Regions from separate parts of the Peribacillus sp. NPDC096379 genome, predicted to be linked through region 1. Evidence: riboswitches for the same ligand, from Rfam matches in the RefSeq annotation. Region 1 holds a riboswitch; each other region holds the start of a gene.
What was found. Region 1 has a riboswitch for S-adenosylmethionine ahead of ACIQZI_RS13375 (bifunctional homocysteine S-methyltransferase/methylenetetrahydrofolate reductase). Riboswitches for the same ligand answer to the same signal wherever they lie in the genome.
Positions count from the first base shown of each region.

Region 2: another riboswitch for S-adenosylmethionine. It lies ahead of ACIQZI_RS17755 (methionine ABC transporter ATP-binding protein); the one in region 1 lies ahead of ACIQZI_RS13375 (bifunctional homocysteine S-methyltransferase/methylenetetrahydrofolate reductase).
Region 3: another riboswitch for S-adenosylmethionine. It lies ahead of ACIQZI_RS10785 (YezD family protein); the one in region 1 lies ahead of ACIQZI_RS13375 (bifunctional homocysteine S-methyltransferase/methylenetetrahydrofolate reductase).

Region 1 is NZ_JBIWFD010000002.1:865,758-869,038, forward strand. It holds gene metE (5-methyltetrahydropteroyltriglutamate--homocysteine S-methyltransferase) at 1-1,110, shown strand, start outside; SAM riboswitch class I at 1,290-1,389, shown strand; gene ACIQZI_RS13375 (bifunctional homocysteine S-methyltransferase/methylenetetrahydrofolate reductase) at 1,865-3,281, shown strand, end outside.
Region 2 is NZ_JBIWFD010000004.1:108,212-111,492, forward strand. It holds gene ACIQZI_RS17745 (MetQ/NlpA family ABC transporter substrate-binding protein) at 1-73, opposite strand, end outside; gene ACIQZI_RS17750 (methionine ABC transporter permease) at 90-758, opposite strand; gene ACIQZI_RS17755 (methionine ABC transporter ATP-binding protein) at 748-1,785, opposite strand; SAM riboswitch class I at 1,959-2,070, opposite strand; gene ACIQZI_RS17760 (O-acetylhomoserine aminocarboxypropyltransferase/cysteine synthase family protein) at 2,492-3,281, opposite strand, start outside.
Region 3 is NZ_JBIWFD010000002.1:356,045-359,325, forward strand. It holds gene ACIQZI_RS10770 (amino acid ABC transporter permease) at 1-197, shown strand, start outside; gene ACIQZI_RS10775 (amino acid ABC transporter permease) at 215-925, shown strand; gene ACIQZI_RS10780 (amino acid ABC transporter ATP-binding protein) at 922-1,695, shown strand; SAM riboswitch class I at 1,842-1,941, shown strand; gene ACIQZI_RS10785 (YezD family protein) at 2,026-2,202, shown strand; gene ACIQZI_RS10790 (DUF5105 domain-containing protein) at 2,711-3,281, shown strand, end outside.

The DNA of each region.
Region 1 (3,281 bases):
CAAGATACATTAGTAAATTTATCTCATTATTCAATAACTCGCGTAGATGCAAGCGAACGAAAAGCATTGCATGATAAACGATGGGATTTACCATTACTTCCAACGACAACAATCGGTAGTTTCCCGCAAACGAAAGTGGTACGAAAGCAACGTTTGAAATGGCGAAAAGGGGAACTATCAAACGAACAGTATGAGCAATACATTAAAGAAGAAATTAAAAAGTGGATTGATATTCAAGAAGAACTTGGTTTAGATGTACTCGTTCATGGTGAATTTGAACGGACAGATATGGTTGAGTTCTTTGGTGAAAAATTAGCAGGTATTGCGATTACAACGTATGGCTGGGTGCAATCATATGGTTCACGTTGTGTTAGACCACCAGTTATTTTTGGTGATGTCGTCTTAACAAAACCAATGACAGTAAAAGAAACGGTTTATGCGCAAAACTTGACCACAAAACCTGTAAAAGGCATGTTAACAGGCCCTGTGACCATTTTAAATTGGTCATTTGTGCGTGATGACATAAGTCGTAAAGATGTCTTAAGTCAATTGGCATTGGCAATCCGACAGGAAGTCGAAGCTTTAGAAGCAAGCGGTATCGGTATGATTCAGGTCGATGAACCAGCCTTAAGAGAAGGATTGCCGTTGAAAACAGAAAAAACTGAAACCTATTTAAAAGTAGCGGTTGATGCTTTTAAATTATCAACATCGTCTGTGAAGGAAGAAACACAAATTCATACTCATATGTGTTATGCGAACTTTGAAGATATTATTGAAGCCATTGATGCACTTGATGCAGATGTCATCTCGATTGAAACGTCAAGAAGTCATGGTGAATTAATTCGCTCATTTGAAGAACATTTGTATCATAAGGGGATTGGTCTTGGCGTTTATGATATTCATAGCCCGCGTGTACCAACATTGGAAGAGTTATCACAAAATATAGAACGTGCCCTGCAAGTCTTAGATTACCGTTTATTCTGGGTTAACCCTGACTGTGGTTTAAAAACGCGCGGTATTGAAGAAACAGTCGTGGCATTAAAATTAATGGTAGAAGCAACAAAGCTTTATCGTGAAAAGCTTGAAGTAAAACAAACACTGAATGTATAAGAAGGATAATAAAAGGTGTAGGAAATATGGTGAATGCTTAAGAGAAAATGCTTAGGCCTTAATAGCGACTTATCAAACGAATGAATAATCGTTTTATTCGGAATTTTCACCAAATTATTTCTTGACATTTGTTAATCACAGCTATAGAGTAATAGTTAATTAAAACTAAATATGTAACTTTCTTATCCAGAGAGGTGGAGGGACTGGCCCTTTGATACCTCAGCAACAGACTTTTTTGTACTGTGCTAATTCCAGAAGCGAAAAGCTTGAAGATAGGAAGAGTGAATAGCCATGGTGCAAAAACCTCTTCTGATCTTAAGAAGAGGTTTTTTATTTTAACACGCGAAATAGCGGTAAAAACTAAAGAAGGAGGATGATTTTAAAATTAATGGAATATTCGTGATATGACATCAGTATTAAATGAGTAAATTTATAGCTAGATAATTTTGTTTTTTTAAAATCAATACTTCTCGAGATGTGCGAAGGGATTGTCCCGAAAAAACCTCAGTAACCGGCATATGCTAAAGCGAGTAAGTGAATGTTTGATAGATGGAGAGAATGTTTCGATAATTCCTTCATCAACATGTTGTTTTTTTCTTATATAACAACGAAATTAGTGAGAGTATCCTAAAACGAGAGCGTCACACCACAGAACTTCAATATATCGTTAAAATTATGTGTATATCACACAATAAACCGTGTATAGGGAGTTAAGGTTAGATCTCTTTAGGACGCCCTCAGAAAGGAGGGATTTATGGATTTTCGTCAAGAATTGAAGAACAGAATATTAGTTGGAGAAGGAGCAATGGGGACATTATTGTATTCCCACGGCATTGATCTTTGTTACGAAGAATTGAATATCACGAATCCCAATCAAATTGAAACAATTCATCAGGCATATTTGAATGCGGGAGCAGATATTATCCAATCGAATACATATGGAGCTAATTTTCATAAATTAAAGAGGTATGGATTGGAAGATCAAGTAAGTCAAATTAATCGTAAAGGCATTGCGATTGCTAAAAAGGTCGCTGTACAAGGGAACGCATTTGTATTCGGTACGATAGGTGCATTAAGGAGTATACGTAAATCAGATTTAAGCTTAGAGGAAATCAAACGTATTTTCCGAGAACAATTATATAGTCTCCTACTTGAGGCACCAGATGGACTATTGCTTGAGACATTTTACGATTTGGAGGAATTAGAGACCGTTCTTCAGATTGCACGGCAAGAAACGGATTTGCCAATTATCTCAAATGTCTCATTACATGAACTTGGAAATTTACAAAACGGGATGTCGTTAAACGAGGCTTTTCAAAGATTAGAGCAGTTGGGAACAGATGTAGTCGGCATCAACTGTCGACTTGGTCCGCATCATATGATTCGCGCATTGGAATCCGTTTCGTTACCAAAACAAGCGGCACTTGCCGTTTTTCCGAATGCTAGTTTACCAGATTATGTCGATGGAAGACTTGTATATGATGCAGTACCTGAATATTTCGCTTCATCAGCACTAGAGCTCAGAGAGCAGGGGGCATCCATTATCGGTGGCTGTTGTGGCACGATGCCTATCCATATTGAAGCAATAAAAAATGCGGTAAGATTGTTAGCGCCTGTTCTAGAAAAGGAAATTAAAGTAAGGGAAATTGAGATTATCGAAGTGGGAAATTCTGATGAAGGGCTAGCATTCCATGAAAAAGCGAAAGTGGAAAGAACGATTTTAGTAGAATTGGATCCGCCGAAAAAATTAGGGATTGAAGCCTTTATGAATGGTGCCGTTGCCTTAAGGAAAGCGGGGGTAGATTCCGTTACAATGGCTGATAATTCGCTCGCCTCACCGCGAATTTCCAATGTGGCATTAGGTACACTTTTGAAAACACAGCATGAAATAAAGCCGCTTCTTCATATAACATGCCGTGACCGTAATTTAATAGGTCTACAATCGCACTTGTTGGGGCTGCAAACGCTTGATCTAAATGAGATTTTAGTCGTAACAGGTGATCCATCTAAAATTGGTGATTTTCCAGGTGCGACATCTGTATATGATTTATCATCATTAGATTTAATTAGTCTTATCAAACAATTTAATGAAGGACTTTCTTATTCAGGGCAAAGTCTAGGTCAAAAAACGAATTTCAAAGTTGCTGCTGCTTTTAATCCAAATGTCAAAT
Region 2 (3,281 bases), on a different contig from region 1:
AACCACATGCAGTAAGACCTAATAATAACGCGGAAGTAATTGCTAATGTTGATAACCATTTTTTCTTCTTCATTTCCTTACCCTCCATCTTATCTTTTGTCTAATTTTGAAGTTATATAATCCCCAATAAATTGGATGACGAACACAATAAGTAAAATAAGAATCGTCGCTAACATCGTTACATCATTGTTGTTTCTCTGGAATCCTTCTTTATAAGCAAGATCTCCTAGTCCCCCCGCACCAATTGCTCCCGCCATCGCTGTATAACCGATCAATGCAATCGCAGTAACCGTAATACCTGAAACAAGTGCAGGCATGGATTCTGGTAATAGTACTTTGAAAATGATGGTACTCGTTTTAGCCCCCATAGATCTCGCGGCTTCAATCACGCCCTTATCCACTTCTCTAAGGCCAATCTCGACCATCCTCGCATAAAAGGGCGCAGCCCCGATAATTAATGCTGGGAGAGCCGCCTTTGCACCTAACATAGAACCTACCACAAAAATTGTAAACGGAATTAATAAGATAATCAGAATAATAAATGGGATTGAGCGGAAGATATTGACCACCGCAGAAATAATCACGTTGATAAATTTGTTTTCCCACATCTGTCCTTTAGACGTCAAAAATAACAATAACCCTAGTAAGATGCCTAATATAAAAGTCGCAAGTAAAGCAATACCTGTCATATATAATGTTTCTTTCGTTGCAAGCCAGATATTTTCCCAAATGACATTCGGAAACCAATTACTCAGCACTTGACATCACCTCCACGCCAACCTGCTGTTCTTTGATGAATTCAATCGCGTGGGCGATTTCTTCATCACTACCATCCATATGAATAAACAATGTGCCATACGATCCATGTTGAGTTTGCGAAATTTTTCCTTGTACGATATTAACATCCAATTGAAAATTACGAATAAGCTTTGTAATTAGTGGACTTTCCGTATTTTCGCCGACAAAAGTTAATTGTACAACCTTGCCTTGTGGATAGTGCTCTAGTAAATGTTCCACAGTGTCCTTCGTTTCCTCAGGCTCCGTTACTTGTTGAACAAACCTTTTTGTTATTTGCTCAGCAGGGTTCCTAAATACGTCAAGAACCGGTCCTTGCTCAACAATTCTGCCGCCTTCCATGACAGCTACCCGGTGACAAATTTTCTGGATGACATGCATTTCATGAGTAATAAGAACAATCGTCAACCCTAATCGTTTATTAATATCGACCAAAAGCTCTAGAATGGAGTCCGTTGTTTGCGGATCAAGTGCAGATGTCGCCTCATCACAAAGGAGTACTTTCGGGTTATTCGCTAATGCCCGGGCGATCCCAACCCTTTGCTTTTGTCCACCACTCAATTGAGAAGGGTAGGCCCCCTCCCTGCCCTCTAAGCCAACCAGCTTAATTAATTCATTGACTCGTTTTTGGCGTTCACTTTTTTTTATACCTGCAATTTCAAGTGGAAACGCGATATTATCGTGTACAGTACGAGACCACAATAAGTTGAAATGTTGAAAAATCATGCTAATCTCTTGACGTGCCTTTCGCAAGTTACGACCTTTAATGCTTGAAATGGTATTTCCTGCTACTACGACAGAACCCGATGAAGGGGTTTCTAGACCATTCAGCATGCGTATGAGGGTACTTTTTCCAGCGCCACTATACCCAATGATTCCAAATATTTCACCTTTATTAATCGTTAAATTCACTTCATCAACAGCCTTAATTGGCTTTGTTTGCACGGATTTAGTACTGAATACCTTACTAACTTTCGACAATGTTATCATTGAACTCACCTCTTTTTGCAATAAACCCTATGAACCTACTCATGTTGTTTGTAAAAACCTTCTACTAAATAAGATTTCACGAACTGCTCCATTCATGCATTGTTTATTTACATAATCGGAAATTAAAAATGCCTTTCCGCGTGAGCAGAAAGGCATTGTGAAAAAAGACCTTCCTCTCATCTCCCAAAGCAATCAGCTTTGCGTGAATTGGCACCTTTTCAAAGCATTAGCTTTGCCGGTTGCCGGGCTTCATCGGGCACATCCCTCCGCCTCTCTTGATAAGAGCAAACAAGTATAAGAAATTGACAAATCATCAATTAAAGTTCATTTCGTTTTCGTTGGAATAATACCATGCAAAAAGATAGAGTGTCAATGTATTATATTTCTATTTATTGAAAAATCGTTAAAAAACTTGGCAACAATCCCTTTAGATAAAGTGAAACTTCAATCAGTGGCGGTTTTCTTCATCCCCTACTGATTGTTAGTCCCGTTCTACTGTCGCTAAGATCGCAGTAAACGCTTCGATCAATCGACAGTACGAACTAAGGACTACATACGCCGCATCCTGTGGGCGTAAACTTTACCTCTGCTCATGCATCGGTAAGTTTCACTGTATCTTTTACGGGCAGTCGATCCCCCCACCTATCTTCTTTTAGCATGCTCAGAATCTCGAGGTGGGGGTCTTACTGCTTAAAAGTGGGAAAAATTATTTTACTGCAAGTGAATGAATGCCTGTAGCTTTTTCAATCGCTTGTTCAAGATCATCGATTAAGTCTTGGGCATTCTCAATTCCAACCGATAAACGTACCAAATCCTCAGACACACCTGATTTTTCAAGTTCTTTGACTGAAAGTTGCTGATGCGTCGTGCTCGCAGGATGGATGATTAAACTCTTCGCATCCCCAACATTGGCTACATGAGACCATAGGCGAATGGAATTGATCAGATTCGCACCTGCTTCTCTACCACCTTTAATGCCAAACGTCACAATGGAACCTGCTCCTTTTGGCAAATATTTGTCAGCCAAGCTCTTATCAGGATGATCTTCATTACCAGGATAGTAGACCCATGAGACAGCTGGATGATTTTGCAGATAGTCGATGATAATCTTTGTATTCAAAATATGTTCCTTCATCCTCACATGCAATGTTTCCAGCCCAATTGCGAATTGGAAAGCACTCTGCGGACTTAATGCTGGTCCAAGATCTCGGAGTAGCTGTACACGTGCTTTGGTAATAAAGGCGGCTGGACCAACTGCTTCTGCATAAACGATTCCGTCATAGCTTGGATCTGGTTCAGTGAACCCTGGGAAATTAGGTGAATTATAATCGAATTTCCCTGCGTCTACAATGATTCCCCCCATTGTTGTTCCATTTCCAAGCAGCCATTTTGTTGCGGAATGAACGACAATATCCGCGCCAAACTCAATCGGTCTGCACAGATATGGAGTAGCAAACGTGTTATCGATAATGAGTGGAACGCCTGCTTCATGTGCA
Region 3 (3,281 bases), 510 kb from region 1:
TTGCTTTTACAATTGGTGTGATGGATATGGTAGGAAGAGGAAATACGCTCATTGCTTCTTCTCTACACGCACTCGAAGTATATATTACATTGTCAATTATCTATTATGGTGTTGTTATATGCTTGGAAAAAGGATTTTCACTTTCAGAGAAAAAACTACAAAGGTTTGAAGGAAGCTTGGCGGTAGATACAAAATAATTAGGAGATCTGAAATTATGCAAATTGATATTCCATTTATTTTTACGGCATTAACCGAAATATTCAAAGCACTACCATTGACGATGCTTATTACCCTGGTCCCGTTAATGATTGGTTTTCTTATTGGGATTGGAATTACGTTAATTAGGATTCGGAAAGTAAAAGGAATATATCGTTTGGCCAATTTCTATGTGTCATTTTTAAGAGGGACGCCGGCATTGATGCATATTATGCTGATCTATTTGGGCTTGCCACTTCTTATTGACAAAATGGCTGAAACGTTTCACTGGTCCATTCAATCCACTTCCATTCCGATTCTGTTATTTGTTTTAATGGCATTATCCTTGACAGCTGGCGCTTATATGTCAGAAATTATTCGAGCAGGTATATTGGCAGTTGATCAAGGACAGTTAGAAGCAGCTGAATCAATTGGAATGACGGGCTTTCAAGCGATGAGAAGAATTGTCTTCCCACAGGCTATTGCAGTTTCACTTCCTAATCTATGTAATATCTTTATCGGATTTTTGCATACATCGTCCATTGCTTTTATCGTTTCGCAAAAAGAATTAACGGGTGCTGCCAACATTGTTGCTTCAAATAACTTGAAATTTCTTGAAGCCTATATCGCAGCGGCCTTGATCTATTGGGGCTTAACGATTATCTCAGAAAAAGTTACTGCATTATTGGAAAAAAGAGTCACGGTTTATAATCGAGGAGGTGTAGCATGATACAGCTAAGAAATATCCAGAAATCATTCGGAAATCAACTCGTGTTAAAAGGAATTGATCTTACAGTAAATAAGGGAGAGGTTGTCTCGATACTTGGACCTAGCGGATCTGGGAAGACAACGTTACTTCGTTGCATCAACTTTCTAGAAAGACCTAATGAGGGTCAAGTAATAGTTGATGATTTTAAGGTAAACAGTAAACAGGTCAATAAAAAAGAAATTCTTACACTTCGGAAAAAAACAGCCATGGTGTTTCAACAATATAACCTATTTAAGCATAAAACCGTCATTGAAAATGTGATGGAAGGATTGATCATTGTTCAGAAACAGCCAAAAGAAACAGCAAGGAAATTGGCAATGGGAGTGATAGAAAAAGTTGGGTTAACGGAGAAAGCGAATGCTTATCCAGTTCAGCTTTCTGGAGGTCAGCAGCAGCGGGTAGGTATTGCAAGGGCACTTGCGCTTAATCCAGAGGTGATTTTACTAGATGAACCAACATCAGCACTTGATCCAGAGCTTGTTTTTGAGGTTCTTGAGGTAATTAAGCGGATTGCGGATGAAGGGATTACGATGATTATTGTGACACATGAAGTAAGTTTTGCTAAAGATGTCTCAGATTATATCGTGTTTATGGATCAAGGTGAAGTTGTCGAGGAAGGAATCCCGACGGTTATTTTTAATAATCCTAAAGAAGAAAGAACGAAGAGATTCTTTAAGAGAATAAACAGAGAAGAAGATAATCTTGAATCAAATTTAACTAATGTCATCTAATTACAAGGGGAAATGAAGGAGAAGTGGTGATTAAAAAGAGTATGAAAAATACAAGTATAATTCATACTTATCACCTAGGAAAAATAGGTAAAATAATTGACAAAAACTGTTTGTGAATTTACACTATATGTAACTAATAATCAACTTTCTTATCAAGAGAGGTGGAGGGACTGGCCCTAAGATACCTCGGCAGCAGACTTGTAATACTGTGCCAATTCCAGCAAGCGAATGCTTGACAGATAAGAAGAGTAAAGTACAGTTTTGTTGCTTAACCTCTTCTTATTTTTGGGAAGGGGTTTTTTCATATCCAAAAACCAGGGGGAGATTCGAATGGGAAGCATTGATGAATTAAAATTAAAGTATATTATATCAAGTCTCAAGGATCTTGAGTTCGGTTCTCTTAACATTACCGTTCATGAAGGTGAAATTACCCAAATCGATGTGACGGAGAAGAAAAGATTCCCAATCTTGAAAAACCAAAAAATTAGGGAACAAGGAAGAGCGTGAATTTAACATAAACAAGATTTGAGCATCTCTAAGAGGTGTTCTTTTTTTTATACGGCTAAAACACGGCAATATTAGATTTGTAGGGCTCTATAGAATCCGTAAAAGGGGGAGGGGAAAATGCGAACTAAAAATCAATTAATGGCTGATGGAATTAAATTCTTGATACCAGCTAATCGAAGGATGGATGCTTTTTCATTGGTCGTAATCTATGAGACATGGAGAAAGGCATAGATAAATCAGTTGAAATGTAATTTTATGTAAAGTGATAGGTGGTTTTTCTCTTTCAAAAATTCCTATAATTGAGCAAAAACTCCTAGATTAACGAATCGGAAATTTGGAAAAGACAGGATAAACGATCGATTTTTTAAAAAAGGCATTTTAATAAAATGAACTTATGGTAGGATGAAAAATAATGGATAAACGAACAAAAAATTCCATATTTTTTAATTAAGATTCAATGATTTACAGATACCATGGTAGAAGACAATTTTTGAGGGGAGATAAAACCATGAAAAAAAAAGGTACCATTTTATTGATTGTAATAGGCCTCATTTTTGTTTTAGGAGCATGCTCAGGTACAGATGAAAAAGCATCTGCGGACAAAAATCAGGGGAAGAACAAAAATAAGCAATTAGAAGCATCAATTGAGGAAGCATCTTACATCGTTCCAGATATTGAGTATGGCATGCCTGAAAATCAGGATCAAGGAATAATTGCCGTGAAATTAAAGATAAAGAATCTATCGGATTCATCGATACTTCTTTCAGAATATGAAGGGGTTAAATTGTATGATGGAGACCAACAGATCAATATAAAGCCAGAATTGTATAATCGAAAAATAGATTTAAATATCGGCACTAGCGGGAATCTCGGTGCTGGAAAGGCAAAATCATTTCTTGCTATCTTCGAAGTAGAAAAGGATAAGGAATATGAAATCGGATTGAATCCGATTTCTAGTAACTTTGAAGAAGATAATGATGAGCTGATACTTAAGCTTGATACGAAGAAATATGCAGATAGTTATGAAACACTTCAAGATCCAGCGAAAGCCTTCACAGCCTATGTCGATCAAATCTATT